4 regions of the Pseudomonas sp. GL_093 genome follow, and region 3 is predicted to be linked to each of the others. Evidence: predicted binding sites of a transcription regulator. Region 3 holds the regulator's gene; each other region holds the start of a gene.

Region 1 (4,327 bases), 1.2 Mb from region 3:
TCGCCGCGATGAGGCTCGATGAGTGGGTGATTCGCGAAGTGTGGCCGGGGGCGTAAAGATTTTCATGTTCCTCGACACGGTGTGAGAATCGTGCCGGTGCTAGTTTTGAGGAGCCCACACCCGGCCGCCTCAACACATACACCCACATGTATGCCCCAAGGTGCGCGTACGCCGGAAAGCGCACTGGAGGTTTGGCCTCACGCAAGGAGGGCCAAAGTATGTCTAAGTTTCTTAAACATATGTGGAGCCTCGTTAGAAACGCGCTATGGGCTTTTCGCCTGTACGAGTTTCTGCGGGACCGCTGGAATGATCCGCTGTAAGGATTGACCCGGCGGAAACCGCCCCGGTTTCGGCTGGGGCGGTTTTTTGATCTGTACGAAATTTAAGAACTCCGCGTTTAGAGTAGGCACCGCTGCTCAACGCTGAATATTCATTATCGGGGCAGGAGGCAAGGGGGCGTAATGACTAAGAATGGTATGCGCCCGGTGCACCCTGGCGAGATCCTCAAAGAGGAATACCTGGAGCCTCTGAGCCTTACGGCTGCTGCTCTGGCCAGAGCGTTGCGCGTTTCGACACCCACGGTGAACGACATCGTGCTTCAGCGTCGGGGCGTCAGTGCTGATATGGCTCTCAGGCTTTCTATTTGTCTGGATACGACCCCTGAATTTTGGTTGAACTTGCAATCGACTTACGATTTGCGCAAAGCCGAGATTGAACGAGGGGCTGCGATCCGGGATCAGGTTGAGCGTCTTTCGCACTGCGCCTGATCCTCTGCTCCTGAACGAACCCCACGTTACAAGCGTGGGGTTTTTTTGTCGTTCAGATTGCCAGGAGTATTCGGGAAGCACGCTTCCACCACGGTGCATTGACTGCACGCTGTGGCCGTTCACCCTCTGGAAGCATGTGCGGAACATCCTGCAACCGAATCCACGGCTGGTCGTTCCAGTGCAGCAAACTCAATGACATCTCTGGCCAGTTCAGCAGGCTCAGTATTGGGCGTTCGGTTGAGGTGGGTTGTTGGGCGTCTCTGAGGGCTGGGACGACGTCGTGGGTTAGCCATTCGCGCAGCGCCCGGTATTCGGGGCAGTAGTGGTAGACGAGTAGGGCGTAGACGCCGGACTCGCTGATTAGCAGGGTGTTTTCGATGGTGCCGTGGATGAGCATTCGTAAAGTTTGGTGTTGGTCGGGATCGAGTTTTCGGACGGCGCGTTCGTCGAGGTAGAGGCGTAGCAGGCGGCCGAGGTCACGGGCGCTGAACCAGGGTTGGTTTTCTATTAGAAGGGCGTGGAGGTGGAGTTTGTGGCGAGTGAAGATGTGTGGAGTCAGATAGTTTTCGTCCATGGTGCAGTACCCAAATTCGCTTGATAGATGACTGCCACTTATCGTCGCCAAACAATAAGGGTGGCAGCTGCGTGCGGGTTGGCGAACCGGCCAAGCGAATACCGGCAGACCCGAAGGTCTCCCACACACAGCCGCCATATAACGAATCGAGGGAAATACCCGATATCGAATGAGGTTGCGTGCATAGCTTGGTTCCAGGTCGCCAAACCTAGTGCTGAACATTCAGCAGAAGGTGAGCTTAGGAACCGGGGCTGTGCGGCGCAATCGGACGGCGGTGGTTTTGTTGTAGGAAGGTGCTTGGAATTTTGAGCGCTAAAAGATCAAAAGATCGCAGCCTTCGGCAGCTCCTACAGTTGAATCTGAAGGTCGTTCCGACCTTATCGCGAGCAGGCTCGCTCCCACAGTGGATTGGGTTTCACCGTGGGATCTGCGGTGTTACTCGACTGGTGGATTCAGCTTCGCTTCAAGTTCCGCCACTTTCGCCTCAAGACTCTCCAACCGTGCCCGGGTCCGTGCCAGCACGACCATCTGGCTATCAAACTCTTCCCGGCTCACAAGATCCAGCTTGCTGAAGCCGCTCTGCAACAGAGCCTTGAACTGGCTTTCGATTTCGCTTTTCGGCAGTGGGGTGTCGCCGCTGAAGAGGCGGGAGGCGGTGCCGCTCAGGGCATCGAGGAAGTCTTTGGGCGCGAGCATGGGAAATGTCCTGTCAACAATGGCGGGCAGTGTATCACGCAGTGTCTATAGTCAATCTCGCCGTCAGGGGTGCACGCTTTTCGCGCATGGTGACGGGCGGCCGCGCACTGTTGTTGTGCGTATCCGTCGGACCATTTGCGCGAAGCCGCTTGCGGCAGCGGCCAAAGGCTTGAAATCAGTGGGTTTTGGCGAGATGGCAAGCTTTCTGCTTAGTCGGTAGTGACCCATGCACTGATGCAGTCGCTGTGACGAATGCAGTGCGCCAAGCGGAACGGGGGAAGTGTTTCGTGCGGAGTGGTTAGCAGGCGTCGGACGGGCAGGTAAGGCCGACGATGCGTTACAAAGCCAGGCACTGCGCTTAGACTTGAGTCGGGTTTGTTTTCCTGGGGCAAGTCCACCAATTCGGGAGAGAGTTTTCATGAAGCTAGTCACTGCCATCATCAAGCCGTTCAAACTGGACGACGTACGCGAGTCGCTGTCCGAGATCGGCGTGCAGGGCATTACCGTTACTGAAGTCAAAGGCTTCGGTCGGCAGAAGGGTCACACCGAGCTGTACCGCGGCGCGGAGTACGTGGTCGATTTCCTGCCAAAGGTGAAGATCGATGTCGCCATTGACGACAAGGATCTTGACCGGGTTATCGAGGCGATAACCAAGGCTGCCAATACCGGCAAGATCGGTGACGGCAAGATCTTCGTGGTCAATCTGGAACAGGCGATTCGCATCCGTACCGGCGAAACCGATACCGACGCAATCTAAGCCGCCACAAACCCAACGCCCCAGGAGAAAACAATATGACTCTGCGTAAATTCGCAGGGCTAGGAGCCCTGTTGTCCCTCGTAATGCCCAGCCTGGCTATGGCGGCAGACGAAGTGGCGGCCCCAGTCCTTAATTCCGGCGACACTGCCTGGATGATGACCTCGACAGCCCTCGTGCTGTTCATGACCATTCCCGGCCTCGCGCTGTTCTACGGCGGCATGGTTCGCTCCAAAAACATTCTTTCCGTGATGATGCAGTGCTTCGCCATTACCGGTCTGATCAGCATCCTGTGGGTCATTTATGGCTACAGCATCGCGTTCGACACCACGGGCATGGAACAGGGCGTCATCAACTTCAACTCGTTCTTCGGTGGCATGGGCAAGGCGTTCCTCGCCGGTGTCACGCCAGCGAGCCTGACCGGCCCTGCGGCGCTGTTCCCTGAAGCGGTGTTTGTCACCTTCCAGATGACGTTCGCCATCATCACCCCTGCGCTGATCGTCGGTGCCTTCGCCGAGCGGATGAAGTTCTCCGCCATGCTGATCTTCATGGGCGTCTGGTTCACCCTGGTTTATGCACCGATCGCGCACATGGTCTGGTCCGGTAACGGCGGCCTGTTGTGGGACTGGGGCGTGCTGGACTTCGCTGGCGGCACCGTGGTGCACATCAACGCCGGTGTGGCCGGTCTGATTGCCTGCCTGGTACTGGGCAAGCGCAAAGGTTTCCCGACCACCCCGATGGCGCCGCACAACCTCGGTTACACCCTGATGGGCGCCGCGATGCTGTGGGTAGGCTGGTTCGGCTTCAACGCCGGTTCCGCCGCTGCGGCCAACGGCACTGCCGGTATGGCGATGCTGGTGACCCAGATCGCAACCGCCGCCGCTGCACTGGGCTGGATGTTCGCCGAGTGGATCACTCACGGCAAACCAAGTGCCCTGGGTATCGCTTCGGGTGTTGTGGCCGGTCTGGTTGCAATCACCCCAGCCGCTGGCACCGTGGGCCCGATGGGCGCTCTGGTCATCGGTCTGGCAGCCGGCGTGGTGTGCTTCTTCTGCGCCACCACCCTGAAACGCAAACTCGGCTATGACGACTCCCTGGACGCCTTCGGTGTGCACGGTATCGGCGGTATCCTCGGCGCGATCCTGACCGGTGTCTTCGCTGCACCGTCGCTGGGTGGCTTCGGCACCGTGACCGACATCGCCGCACAAGTCTGGATTCAGTGCAAAGGCGTGGGCTTCACGGTGATCTACACCGCGATCGTCACCTTCATCATCCTCAAGGTGCTGGACGCTGTCATGGGTCTGCGTATCACGGAAGAAGAAGAGGCCGTCGGCATCGATCTGGCACTCCACAACGAACGCGGCTACAACTTGTAAGTACGCGCACAAAAAAAACTTGCCCGGCTTGCCGGGCATTTTTTTGTCTGGAGTTTGTCAGTGAAGGAACTGCTGAAAGGTTTTTTCGTACACGTTTAGTGGCGTTTACGACGGGCGTTTTTCTGCGGCCAATGGCTTACATGATAGAAGGAATATTAGG
Region 2 (4,327 bases), 810 kb from region 3:
GCCGCTGCCGAGCGGGTTATTCGTATTGGGCGTACTGCCGAACAATGAGGACAGGCCAATGCTGGTCTTGCTGTTCTTGCCGACCTGGGAATTGGCGTTTTTGCTGGCCTGGGTCTTCTCGTTCAAGGTAATGGTGATGATGTCGCCGACCCGGAACGCCTTGCGGTCGCTGTACAGATTCTGTTCGAAACCGGCCTGGTAGATCGAGCCGTTATTGGCCGCCGCCGGCAGCGGCGTGCGCGGTAACACCGGGGCGTAGTAAGGGTCATTGGGCTTGGGCGTCGGACCGACGCAGCCCGAAAGCGCGGCGATCCCACTCAGTGCCAGAACAGATACATAGCGATTCATGACCCTACCTCACGGTGTTGCAGGCGACCTCATGGCCGCCTCATAGACTTGATTACAGATTCTGCGTTACGAACGAGAGCATCTGGTCGGCGGTGGAGATCACCTTGGAGTTCATCTCGTAAGCGCGCTGAGTGGTGATCATGTTGACCATCTCTTCAACGGTGCTGACGTTCGAGGTTTCCAGAGTGTTCTGCAGCGTGGTGCCGAAACCGGCCAGGCCCGGGGTGCCGACTTGCGGCGCGCCGCTGGCCGCGGTTTCCAGGAACAGGTTGTTGCCCACAGCCTGCAGACCGGCCGGGTTGATGAAGTCGGCGGTTTGCAGGTTGCCGATCACCTGGGAGGCCGGGTTGCCGGCAACGGTGATGGACACGGTGCCGTCACGACCGACCGTAAAGGTCTGGGCATCGTTCGGGATGACAATGGCCGGTTCCAGGGCGAAGCCGCTGGCGTTCACGATCTGACCGTTGGAGTCCAGGTGGAACGTACCGTCACGGGTGTAGGAAGTCGTGCCGTCCGGCTGCAGAATCTGGAAGAAACCGCGACCGTCGATGGCCATGTCCAACGGCTGCTCGGTGGTTTGCAGGCTGCCGGCGGTGAAGTTTTTCTGGGTGCCGACAATGCGCACACCGGTACCCAGTTGCAGACCCGACGGTAGTTCACTGTCCTGGGTCGACTGGGCGCCTGGCTGGCGTTTGATCTGGTAGAGCAAGTCCTGGAACTCGGCGCGGTCACGTTTGAAACCCGTGGTCGACACGTTGGCCAGGTTGTTGGAAATGGTCGTCAGGTTGGTGTCCTGGGCGGACAGACCTGTTTTGGCAACCCATAGAGCCGGAAGCATTCGATTCTCCTCGTGCGCCTGTTTTACGGCGCGACGTTCTGATAATTAGCTGATCTGCAAGACCCGAGCCATGGCCTGGTCGTCTTCTTTGGCGGTGTTCATCATCTTGATGTGCAGTTCGAACTGCTTGGCCAGGGCCAGTACCGAGGTCATCTCTTCCACGGCGTTGACGTTGCTCGACTCAAGGAAACCGGACACCAGTTTGACGTCGGCATCGGCTTGCGCCGGCTTGCCATCCTTGGTGTGGATCGAACCGTCCAGGCCTTTGGTCATGTTCTTGAAGTCAGGATTAACCAGCTTGATGCGGTCGACTTCCGCCATCACGCGCGGACCTTCGCCCATCGCTCGAATGCTGATGGTGCCGTCCTCGCCCACTTCGATTTGCTGCTCGGGCGGCACGGCAATCGGCCCGCCATTGCCCATCACCGGCATACCGTTGCCGGCCCGCAGCACGCCCAGGGCGTCGACGTTCAGGCTGCCGGTGCGCACGTAGCTTTCGCCGCCGTCCGGGTTCTGCACGGCGATCCAGCCATTGCCTTGCACCGCGACATCGAGGTCACGACCGGTTTCCACCAATGCGCCAGGGGAGAAGTCGGTGGCCGGACGTTCGGACAGGGCAAACGCACGCGCCGGAAAGCTGTCGCCGAACACCGGCATCGAACGCGCCTGCTCCAGGTCTTTCTGGAAACCGTTGGTGGAGATGTTCGCCAGGTTGTTCGCATGAGCCTTCTGCGCCAGTGCATTCTGGCTGGCGCCGGTCATTGCCACATAAAGGTACTTGTCCACACTCTTTCCTCTGCATGCCGGACGTTTGCCGCCCACCGCTGTACTGCTGAGCCATAAGCAATTTGCAGACCAACTTTTTTCTGGCGGCGCAGGGCCCGGCAAACAAAGGACTTGAGGGGTTCAGGGGGGATTGGAGGATTGTATCGAAGACGAAAAACCGGCGGTGTTATGCCGGTAAGTGGCAAGTGTCAGCCTTTGATCGCTCCCACGCTCTGCGATTCATTAGACTGGACATACGCGTTTCGACTACCCAGTCACTAACGCACAAACATTGTTCGTCAAGGGCTACCGCACACAAACACAACACCAACCAATTGGTACGGAGGGAGTTGGCCGATTTTTTGCTGGAGTACCCACACATCAAGAGCCAGCTGTCGGATTCATGGCACTGCAGCCCGCCGATATTGACCGCAATGCAACGCCACGTCACAGGTACTCCCGAGCCGTGTGCCATTTTTCAGTCACCCCGAGCAGTGTACCCATGGCCAATCCCATTACCGTTACCAGCCCGCTAATGCCTCCTCTGGAAGAGTTCACGCCTTACCTGCAGCGCATCTGGGACAGTAAGCGCCTGACCAATGGCGGCCCCTTCCACGAACAACTGGAAAAGGAGCTGGCCGAATACCTCGGCGTCCAGCATATTTCGCTGTTTTCCAACGGTACCCTGGCATTGGTGACAGCACTCCAGGCGCTGCGCATTACTGGCGAAGTCATCACTACGCCCTACTCGTTCGTGGCCACCTCTCACTCGCTGCTGTGGAACAATCTCAAGCCGGTGTTCGTGGACATCGATCCGGTCACCAAGAACCTCGATCCACGACGTATCGCCGAAGCCATCACCCCGGCTACTACGGCGATCCTTCCAGTTCATTGCTATGGCATTCCCTGTGATGTCGAAGGCATCCAGGCCGTCGCTGACACCTATGGACTTAAAGTTATCTATGACGCCGCACATGCCTTCGGTGTCCGACACAACGGCGAGAGCATTCTCAACAACGGCGACCTGTCGATTCTCAGCTTCCACGCCACCAAGGTATTCAATACCTTCGAAGGCGGCGCCATCATCTGCCCTGACGAAAAGATCAAACGGCGCATCGATTACTTGAAGAATTTCGGTTTTGCCGATGAAGTCACGGTCATGGCTGCCGGTATCAACGGGAAGATGAACGAGCTGCAGGCAGCATTCGGCGTACTGCAGTTGCGCCACATTGACGAGGCCCTCAGGCGCCGGCAAAAGGTGTTTGAGTATTATCAGAGCGCTCTGGAAGGCATAGAGGGTATCAGCCTCCTGGAGCAACCGCAGGGGCTGGACTGGAACTATGCCTATTGTCCGATCCTGGTCGACAGTGAGCGCTTCGGGGTGAGCCGGGACGAGCTGTACGACCGCTACCGTGCAGAAAACATCCACGTGCGCCGGTACTTCTACCCGCTGATATGCGAATTTCCGATGTACCGCGGCCTTCCCAGTTCGGATCTCTCTCAGCTGGGGAATGCCTATGAGGTGTCCCGCCAGATACTGTGCCTGCCGATCTATCCGGATCTCGATACGAAGACCCAGGCGCAGATCATCGAGGTGCTGATCAAGGCCCGGGCGGTATGAGCCTGGCCCGCACCTCGAATGTCTGCGCCCCGGCAGCTGACCAGCAATACCGGATTGCAATCATGCAACCTTACTTCCTGCCTTATCTGGGTTATTTCCAGCTGATCGCCGCAGTCGACTGTTTTGTCATCTTTGACAATGTGCAGTTCATCAAGAGGGGCTGGATCGAACGCAACCGCTATTTGCTGGGACAGGAGCCGAAGTGGTTCGGGGTGCCGCTGACCAAAGGCAGTCAGACTCAGCAGATCATGGAAAAGCGTATTGCCGAGACATTCGCCCCTGACGATATCCTCAACAAGCTGAGCTTCGCCTATCGCCGCGCGCCCCACGCTCCGCGCATGCTGGCGTGGCTGGAAGCGCTGCTGGTCGAGCCTGCTCAGGGCATTGCCGAACTCAACGAGCGGATACTACGGGCCTGCTGCTGCCTGATCGGGCTGCAAACGCCGATCATCCGTTCCAGCGCTCTACCGATTTCCGCTGACAGCAAAGCCCAGGACCGGATACTCGAAGTGGTTCAGGCCAGCGCTGGCACCCACTACCTCAATCCCTTCAATGGCGGTCATCTCTACCAGGCCGAAGCATTCCAACAGGTCGGTATCACCCTTGAGTTGCTCAAGGCCAACTTACCCGACTACCGACAGGGATCGAGTGAACAACCCTTCGTGCCCGGCCTGTCGATTCTCGACGCTTTGATGTACAACGACGCGCAGACCGTGGGGGCGTGGGCAAAACGTGGAGAGATTGTCCGTGCCTGA
Region 3 (4,327 bases):
TGGCAAAGATCGATGAAACCGCGATCGACTATTACGCGATCAACGCCCACAGCGTGCAATACCTGCCGGACGGCAAACTGCAATACGAAATGACGTCCGACAAGGTTGAACACCTGAAAGCCACCGAAGTGACGCTGTTGACCAATCCCGACCTGAACATGTTCCGCGGCACCGAGTTTCCGTGGCATATCCAGAGCGAGCACGGCGAAGTGAATCCCGACGGCACCCAGGTCGAACTGATTGACTCGGTGCGCATCACGCGCTTCGACGAGAAAAACCGCAAGACCCTGATTACCAGCACCCGCATGACAGTGTTCCCGCAGCAGCAATATGCGCAAACCGAGCAACCCGTTAGAATCGACGGCGCTGGTGGTGTGTCGACTGGCAAGGGAATGAAAGCGTATTTGAAAGAAAGCAGGATACACCTGCTATCTAACGTAAGAGGACAGTATGAGGCTCGTTAAAACCCTCCCTATTTTGCTCGGTCTGAGCGCAGCACTGGGAAGCGTGAGCGCCTGGGCTCTGCCGACCGATCAAGCGCAGCCTATCCGCATCCAGGCCGACGACGCCCAGCTGGACGACAAGAATGGCATTGCCACCTATAAAGGTGACGTGATCATCACTCAGGGCTCGATGATCGTTAAAGGCAATACTGTGACCATCACCCGCACCCCGACCGGCGACATCGACGTGGTGACTTCGGTGGGCAACCTCGCCTATTTCGAGCAACTGCAAACCCAGGGCGACACCAAGCCTGTTCAGGGCTGGGGAGTGACTATTCAGTACCACGCCTCGCAAAACCGCGTTGTGCTGATCGACAAGGCGAAAGTCATCGACAAGGACAACAACGTCACCCAAGGCGAGAAAATCGTCTACGACACGGTCAAAAAGCTTGCGAGCGCCGGTCGTGCGACGGGCAACAAGGTCACCGAGTCGCGTCCGCGCATCGACATGGTGATCCAGCCGAAGAAGAAAACCGACGAGCAAAAGGCCCAGTAATGGCAACTCTGAAAGCTCAGCATCTGGCCAAGAGCTACAAGAGCCGCCAGGTCGTGCGTGACGTCAGCCTGTCGATCGACAGCGGTCAGATCGTCGGCCTGCTGGGTCCCAACGGCGCCGGCAAGACCACCTGCTTTTACATGATTGTCGGTCTGGTACAGGCCGATCAGGGCCGCGTACTGATTGACGACATGGATGTCAGCCACCAGCCTATGCACGGTCGTGCGAAGGCCGGCATCGGCTATCTTCCGCAAGAAGCATCGATCTTCCGCAAACTCTCGGTAGCCGACAACATCATGGCGATCCTCGAGACCCGCAAGGAACTCGACAAGGCCGGTCGTCGCAAAGAGCTGGAAAGCCTGCTGCAGGAATTCCATATCAGCCATATCCGCGACAACCTCGGGATGAGCCTGTCCGGTGGTGAACGCCGCCGTGTGGAAATAGCCCGGGCACTGGCCACCAACCCGAAATTCATCCTGCTCGACGAACCGTTCGCCGGCGTGGACCCGATTTCGGTGGGCGACATCAAACAGATCATCTATCACCTCAAGGCCAAGGGCATTGGTGTGCTGATCACTGACCACAACGTCCGTGAAACCCTGGATATCTGCGAAACCGCCTACATCGTCAACGATGGCCAGCTGATCGCCGAAGGTGACTCTGCCACCATCCTGGCCAACGACCTGGTCAAGGAAGTGTATCTGGGCCATGAGTTCCGCCTGTAAGCACTGAGGTGTCTGGCTGGTTGCCCGGGCGCTTGTCTCGATAAAAAATCAACATTTTTTTATTGTTACAGCGCTCTAGGCAAACGCTGCAGTTTCGGGCATATAATTTGCTTATGTTTGGCGCTCCGGCGCCCTGTAGTGGATGGCGCATGTGCGCCGGCGAATAAGGTGTTAAGCCCCTGCCATGAAACCATCGCTAGTCTTGAGAATGGGCCAGCAGCTGACGATGACACCGCAGCTGCAACAGGCCATCCGCCTGCTCCAATTGTCGACCCTGGACCTGCAACAGGAAATCCAGGAGGCCCTGGAGTCCAATCCGATGCTCGAACGCCAGGAAGAAGGCGACGACTTCGATAACGCCGACCCCTTGGCCGACAAAGCCGAACAGCAACCCAACGTCGACATTCAGGAACCCTCCTACCAGGAAACCGCCCCGACGGTTGATAACCTCGAGGAAGGCGACTGGAACGAACGCATCCCCAACGAACTGCCCGTCGATACTGCGTGGGAAGACGTCTACCAGACCAGCGCCAGCAGCCTGCCCAGCAACGATGATGACGAGTGGGACTTCACCACCCGTACATCGGCCGGCGAAAGCCTGCAAAGCCACCTGCTGTGGCAACTGAATCTGGCACCGATGTCCGACACTGATCGCCTGATCGCCGTGACCCTGATCGACTGCATCAACAATCAGGGCTACCTGGACGAAACCCTCGAGGAGATTCTCGAAGCCTTCGACCCGGAACTGGACATCGAACTGGACGAAATCGAAGCCGTCCTGCACCGCATCCAGCAATTCGAACCCGCTGGCATCGGTGCCCGCAACCTGGGCGAATGCCTGCTGCTGCAATTGCGTCAGTTGCCCGCCAAGACGCCTTGGCTGGTCGAGGCCAAACGCCTGGTCAGCGATTACATCGACCTGCTCGGCAGCCGCGATTACAGCCAGCTGATGCGTCGCATGAAGCTCAAGGAAGACGAACTGCGCCAAGTGATTGAACTGGTGCAGAGCCTCAACCCGCGCCCAGGCTCGCAGATCGAGTCCAGCGAAGCCGAATACGTCGTTCCCGACGTGATCGTACGCAAGGACAACGAGCGCTGGCTGGTCGAGCTGAACCAGGAATCCGTGCCACGACTGCGGGTCAACGCTCAATACGCCGGTTTCGTGCGCCGCGCCGACACCAGCGCCGACAACACCTTCATGCGCAATCAGTTGCAAGAGGCCCGCTGGTTCATCAAGAGCCTGCAAAGCCGCAACGAAACCCTGATGAAAGTAGCCACTCAGATCGTCGAGCATCAGCGCGGTTTTCTTGAATACGGCGACGAAGCCATGAAACCGCTGGTCCTGCATGACATCGCCGAAGCGGTGGGCATGCACGAGTCGACGATTTCACGGGTGACCACGCAGAAATTCATGCATACCCCTCGGGGCATATATGAACTGAAATACTTTTTCTCCAGCCACGTCAGCACCTCCGAGGGCGGTGAATGCTCGTCGACGGCGATCCGCGCGATCATCAAAAAACTGGTTGCCGCGGAAAATCAGAAAAAGCCGTTGAGTGACAGCAAGATCGCTGGTTTACTGGAGGCACAAGGCATTCAGGTGGCTCGCCGCACCGTCGCCAAGTACCGCGAATCCCTCGGGATCGCGCCTTCGAGCGAACGTAAGCGGTTGATGTAGAGCCACGCCACAGCGTTCCAGTGGCAGGCATTTCTGCCTGCCGCTTTATGCACTGGCAACGAAGGAGAAGCTGTATGCAAGTCAACATCAGTGGACACCAACTGGAAGTGACCGAACCTCTTCGCACCTACATCGGCGAAAAACTCGAACGATTAGAGAGGCATTTCGACAAAATCACCAACGTGCAAGTCACGATGACGGTCGAAAAGCTCAAGCAGAAAATCGAAGCCACGCTGCATATTCCCGGCAATGAAGTGGTCGCAAACGCGGAGCATACCGATATGTACGCGGCGATCGACGCACTGACCGACAAGCTGGATAAACAACTCAAAAAGCATAAGGAAAAGACCCAAAGCCTCCTCCAGGGCGCGACCGGTCGTTAACACTCCCAACCCATGATCCGACTTGAAAGCATCCTGACCCCCGGCCGTTCCCTCGTGAACGTGCCGGGCGGCAGTAAAAAGAAAGCCCTTGAGCAAATTGCCAACCTTATCCACAAAGAAGTGCCGGATCTGGAGATGCAAGATGTCTTCGAGGCTCTGATTGCCCGTGAAAAACTCGGCTCAACCGGTTTTGGCAACGGCATCGCCATTCCCCACTGCCGCCTGAAGGGCTGCACCTCGCCCATCAGCGCCCTGATGCACCTTGATGCACCCATTGATTTCGACGCCATCGACGGTGCCCCGGTTGACCTGCTGTTCATTCTGCTGGTCCCGGAAGCCGCTACCGATGCGCACCTGGAGTTACTGCGCCAGATCGCCAGCATGCTCGACCGCAAGGAAGTGCGCGAAAAACTGCGCAGCGCCCCGAGCAATGAAGCCTTGTATCAGGTTGTCCTGGACGAGCAAAACGGTCATTAATCATGCGCTTGATCATCGTCAGTGGCCGCTCCGGCTCAGGTAAAAGTACCGCACTCGATGTTCTC
Region 4 (4,327 bases), 1.1 Mb from region 3:
CAGGCTGCGGTGTAGTAACCAGCGGTCACCGGGCTGAGGCCATATTGGTCGTTGAAATAGCCGGGCAGGGCGCTGGCCAGGCCGATGAAGCCGCCGAAGGTCACGCTGTAGAAAAACATGAACCACCAGCTGTCGCGGTCGCCCAGGGCCTTGAAGTAGTCGGACACGGACTTGGCTTTCGGCCGCTCAGGGGCGTTTTTGGCCAGCCAGGCGAAGACGATGATGGTCAGGATCAGCGGGATCAGGGCGAAGCCGAACACGTTGCTCCAGCCAAACGCAGCCGCCAGCACCGGGGCGATCAGTGCGGCGAGCACGGTGCCCGAGTTACCGGCACCGGCGATGCCCATGGCTTTGCCTTGGTGCTGGGGTGGATACCATTGCGAGGCCAGCGGCAGGGCAACGGCGAAGGACGCGCCGGCCATACCGAGGAATAGGCCCAGCACCAGCGCTTGTTCGTAACTGTGAATGCCGAGTTTCCAGGCGCCGAACAGTGCGCAGATGACGATTACCTGGCCAATCAGCCCGGCGGTTTTCGGTGACAGGCGATCAGCCAGCAAGCCCATTACAAAGCGCAATACCGCCCCGGCCAGAATCGGCGTGGCCACCACCAGCCCACGCTGCTGGGTGGTCAGGTGCAGGTCGGCGGCGATCTGCACCGCCAGTGGGCCAAGCAGGTACCAGACCATGAAACTCAGGTCGAAATAGAGGAAGGCCGCGAACAATGTCGGGGTATGGCCAGATTTCCAGAAGCTTGAATTCATCGCGCACCTCAGCTGTTAGGAGTCTCGAGAAGGAGTCATGAGCTTGCAGGTGGGGCGCCGCATCGGCCGCACCACCGGCCCCGGTCTGTGGGGCCAAAACAAAAAAACGCCGCCACCGGATTCGCCAAAGGGCAAATGAGGTGAGCGACGTCTTTGTCGTAGGTGGGGCAACCGCCGTTGGTTACCTGTAGCGATTACCTAGCGAGATCTGTGCCAACAGGTGAAACCGTGTGCGGCCAATCGCGAGCAAGCTCGCTCCCACACTTGATTTGTGTTCGACGCAATTCCCTTGTGGGAGCGAGCTTGCTCGCGATGGCGTCCTATCAGGCGACACAGAGGTTCAACCGAGCAATTCACTCATGGCGATGATCTGCTCCGCCACCTGAATCAGCTTCTGCTGCCGGCTCATGGCCTGGCGGCGCATCAGGGTGTAGGCCTCTTCCTCGTTGCAGTCCTTCATTTTCATCAGCAGCCCTTTGGCCAGCTCGATGCGCTTGCGCTCGGCCAGTTGCTGGTCGCGGGCGTTGAGCTGGGCGCGCAAGGCCTGGTCGCTTTCAAAACGCGCCATGGCCACGTCGAGAATCGGCTGCAAGCGCTGTGCGTGGATGCCTTCGACGATGTAGGCACTGACGCCGGACTTGATCGCCTGACGCATCACATCGGGGTCATGTTCGTCAGTAAACATCACGATCGGCCGCGGTTGATCGCGGCTCACCAGCACCACTTGTTCCATCACATCGCGGCTCGGTGACTCGGTATCGATCAAAATCACGTCCGGACGCACTGTTTCGACGCGCGCGGGCAGGTCGATGGTCAGGCCCGACTCGTCAATCACCTCGAACCCGGCTTCGGTCAGGGCCGCTTTCAGGCGACCGACTTTCTTCGCGGTGTCGTTGATCAGCAGGATACGCAACATATTCGCAGTCTCCTGTCAGCGGCTGGCGAGAAGGGGCGAGCTGTCGCTCATGGCGTGCAGTTTGAAACTGCGGGCATAGCCGGCGGGGTCCTGGCCATCCCAGACCTTGCCGTCGATCAACTGGCTGCTGCGCATTGGCTGATCACTCGCGGCCACACCGACAGCGGTGGCGGCCTCTCGATACAAGTCTAGTTGCTGGACCTGCCGGGCCACGCCGAGGTAGTCCGGGTCGTCGCGCAACAAACCCCAACGGCGGAATTGGGTCATGAACCACATGCCATCGGACAGATACGGCAAGTTGACCTCGCCACCACCATGGAAACGCAGCGCGTGCGGGTCTTGCCAGCGATTACCCAGGCCATCGGCGTAGTCACCGAGCAATCGCGGTTCGATGCAGTCGAGTGGCGCGTCGAGGTATTCGGGTGCGCTCAACAGCTTCGCGGTGCTACGGCGATTTTCGGTACTTTCCTCGATGAAGCGGCTGGCCTCCAGAATCGCCATCACCAGCGCCCGTGCGGTGTTGGGGTATTGCTCGACAAAGGCGCGGGTGCAGCCGAGGACTTTTTCCGGGTGATCGGGCCAGATGGTCTGCGTGGTGGCCATCGTGAACCCCAAGTTTTGCTGCACCGCACTGGCGGACCATGGCTCGCCGACGCAGAAGCCATCGATGCGCCCGGCTTGCAGGTGCGCAACCATTTGTGGCGGCGGCACGACCACGCTGTCGACGTCCTGCAACGGGTGGATGCCCTGACTCGCGAGCCAGTAATACAGCCACATGGCGTGGGTGCCCGTAGGAAATGTCTGGGCGAAGGTGAGTTTTGGGCGACTTTGGTGCACGTGCCGGTCAAGTGCTTCAGGACTGGTCACGCCCAGCGCCTGCAAGCCATGGGAGAGGTTGATGCTCTGGCCATTCTGATTCAGGCCCATGAGCACCGCCATGTCGGTCGACGCGACACCGCCGATGCCCAAATGCACGGCGTAGATCAAACCGTACAGGCTGTGCGCGGCGTCGAGTTCGCCACTGACCAGTTTGTCCCGCAGGTTGGCCCAGGACGACTGGCGCTTGAGGTTCAGGGTCAGGCCATAAGGTTGGGCGAAGCCCTGCGTGGCCGCGACCACCACGGAGGCGCAGTCACTCAGGGCCATGAAACCGAGGTTGATTTCGGTCTTTTCCGGGGCATCGCTGCCGTTGACCCAGGCCAGAGGGTTGGCTGGAACTTCAATCATCAGTAAACACCTTCCATAAAAAAGCGCCGTACCGGGCTGCTTGCCAGGGCAAGGCCAAGTGACGACGCCTTTGTCTTTCGACTCATCCCGCCGTTGGCATGAGTGCTGATGTCAGTGATGGTGCAAGGCATATGCCATCGCTCGCTGATTTTGTCGCGCGCCTCGCCTGCAACCCCGATGCCCGGCTATAATCGCCGCCACTTTTCGTAGCCCAGAGTCAAACCCGCCCATGTACACCCTGGCCCGTCAGCTGTTGTTCAAACTTTCCCCGGAAACCTCCCACGATCTGTCCCTGGACCTGATCGGCGCGGGCGGGCGTTTGGGCCTCAACGGCTTGCTGTGCAAGGCACCGGCGAAAATGCCGGTGACCGTCATGGGCCTCGAGTTCCCGAACCCGGTGGGTCTGGCGGCCGGTCTGGACAAGAACGGCGCGGCCATCGACGGTTTTGCGCAATTGGGTTTTGGTTTTGTCGAAATCGGCACCATCACTCCGCGTCCGCAGCCGGGCAACCCGAAGCCACGCATTTTCCGTCTGCCGGATGCCGAGGCGATCATCAACCGCATGGGGTTCAACAACCTCGGCGTCGATCACCTGCTGGCTCGAGTGGCGGCGGCCAAGTTCAAGGGCGTGCTGGGCATCAATATCGGCAAAAACTTCGATACCCCGGTTGAGCGGGCGGTCGACGACTACCTGATCTGCCTGGACAAGGTCTATGCCCACGCCAGCTACGTGACGGTCAACGTCAGCTCGCCGAACACCCCGGGCCTGCGCAGCCTGCAATTCGGCGATTCGCTGAAGCAGTTGTTGGCCGACCTGGCCACGCGCCGCGCAGAACTGGCGCTGCGCCACGGCAAACATGTACCCCTGGCGATCAAGATTGCGCCGGACATGACCGACGAAGAAACCGCTCAGGTCGCGCAAGCGCTGATCGAAACCGGGATGGACGCGGTGATCGCCACCAACACCACCCTGAGCCGCGTCGGCGTAGAAGGCATGGAACATGGTGACGAGGCGGGCGGTTTGTCCGGCGCACCGGTTCGTGACAAGAGCACCCACACCGTGAAGGTGCTGGCGGCCGAGTTGGCCGGTCGCTTGCCGATCATCGCCGTGGGCGGTATCACCGAAGGCAAGCACGCGGCTGAGAAAATCGCTGCAGGTGCCAGCCTGGTGCAGCTCTATTCCGGCTTCATCTATAAAGGCCCGGCGCTGATTCGTGAATCCGTAGACGCCATCGCCGCCTTACGCTGACTTGTAGCAGCTGCCGAGCACCGCGAGGCTGCGTTCGGCGGCGAAGCCGTCGTAAACCCTGCATGCATGGTGTGTCGGTAAGACCGCGGTGTCTGGTCTCACGACTGCTTCGCAGCCGAACGCAGCCTCGCAGGCTCGGCAGCTGCTACAGGGGAATGTGTGGGTAGTTGGCAT

The links. The regulator sigma-54, encoded in region 3, starts transcription at its own class of promoters, with help from an activator protein. The targets are predictions, from matches to a motif close to ANTGGCATNNANNTTGCTNT.
Region 1: glnK (P-II family nitrogen regulator) is a predicted target of sigma-54. The motif match lies at 2,230-2,249, and genes of this name have one in related genera.
Region 2: AC3IUE_RS08165 (flagellar basal body rod protein FlgF) is a predicted target of sigma-54. The motif match lies at 2,027-2,046, and genes of this name have one in related genera.
Region 4: AC3IUE_RS09725 (CmpA/NrtA family ABC transporter substrate-binding protein) is a predicted target of sigma-54. The motif match lies at 3,024-3,043, and genes of this name have one in related genera.

Annotation. Positions count from the first base shown of each region.
Region 1 is NZ_CM174448.1:6,796,089-6,800,415, reverse strand. It holds gene AC3IUE_RS31460 (HigA family addiction module antitoxin) at 462-767, shown strand; gene AC3IUE_RS31455 (BRO-N domain-containing protein) at 820-1,341, opposite strand; gene AC3IUE_RS31450 (accessory factor UbiK family protein) at 1,777-2,037, opposite strand; gene glnK (P-II family nitrogen regulator) at 2,456-2,794, shown strand; gene AC3IUE_RS31440 (ammonium transporter) at 2,830-4,167, shown strand.
Region 2 is NZ_CM174448.1:1,811,181-1,815,507, reverse strand. It holds gene flgH (flagellar basal body L-ring protein FlgH) at 1-348, opposite strand, end outside; gene flgG (flagellar basal-body rod protein FlgG) at 401-1,186, opposite strand; gene AC3IUE_RS08165 (flagellar basal body rod protein FlgF) at 1,232-1,972, opposite strand; gene AC3IUE_RS08160 (DegT/DnrJ/EryC1/StrS family aminotransferase) at 2,454-3,572, shown strand; gene AC3IUE_RS08155 (WbqC family protein) at 3,569-4,327, shown strand.
Region 3 is NZ_CM174448.1:1,005,059-1,009,385, reverse strand. It holds gene lptC (LPS export ABC transporter periplasmic protein LptC) at 1-464, shown strand, start outside; gene lptA (lipopolysaccharide transport periplasmic protein LptA) at 451-999, shown strand; gene lptB (LPS export ABC transporter ATP-binding protein) at 999-1,724, shown strand; gene AC3IUE_RS04395 (RNA polymerase factor sigma-54) at 1,909-3,402, shown strand; gene hpf (ribosome hibernation-promoting factor, HPF/YfiA family) at 3,477-3,785, shown strand; gene ptsN (PTS IIA-like nitrogen regulatory protein PtsN) at 3,798-4,262, shown strand; gene rapZ (RNase adapter RapZ) at 4,265-4,327, shown strand, end outside.
Region 4 is NZ_CM174448.1:2,149,492-2,153,818, forward strand. It holds gene AC3IUE_RS09715 (nitrate/nitrite transporter) at 1-761, opposite strand, end outside; gene AC3IUE_RS09720 (ANTAR domain-containing response regulator) at 1,102-1,677, opposite strand; gene AC3IUE_RS09725 (CmpA/NrtA family ABC transporter substrate-binding protein) at 1,693-2,904, opposite strand; gene AC3IUE_RS09730 (quinone-dependent dihydroorotate dehydrogenase) at 3,134-4,153, shown strand.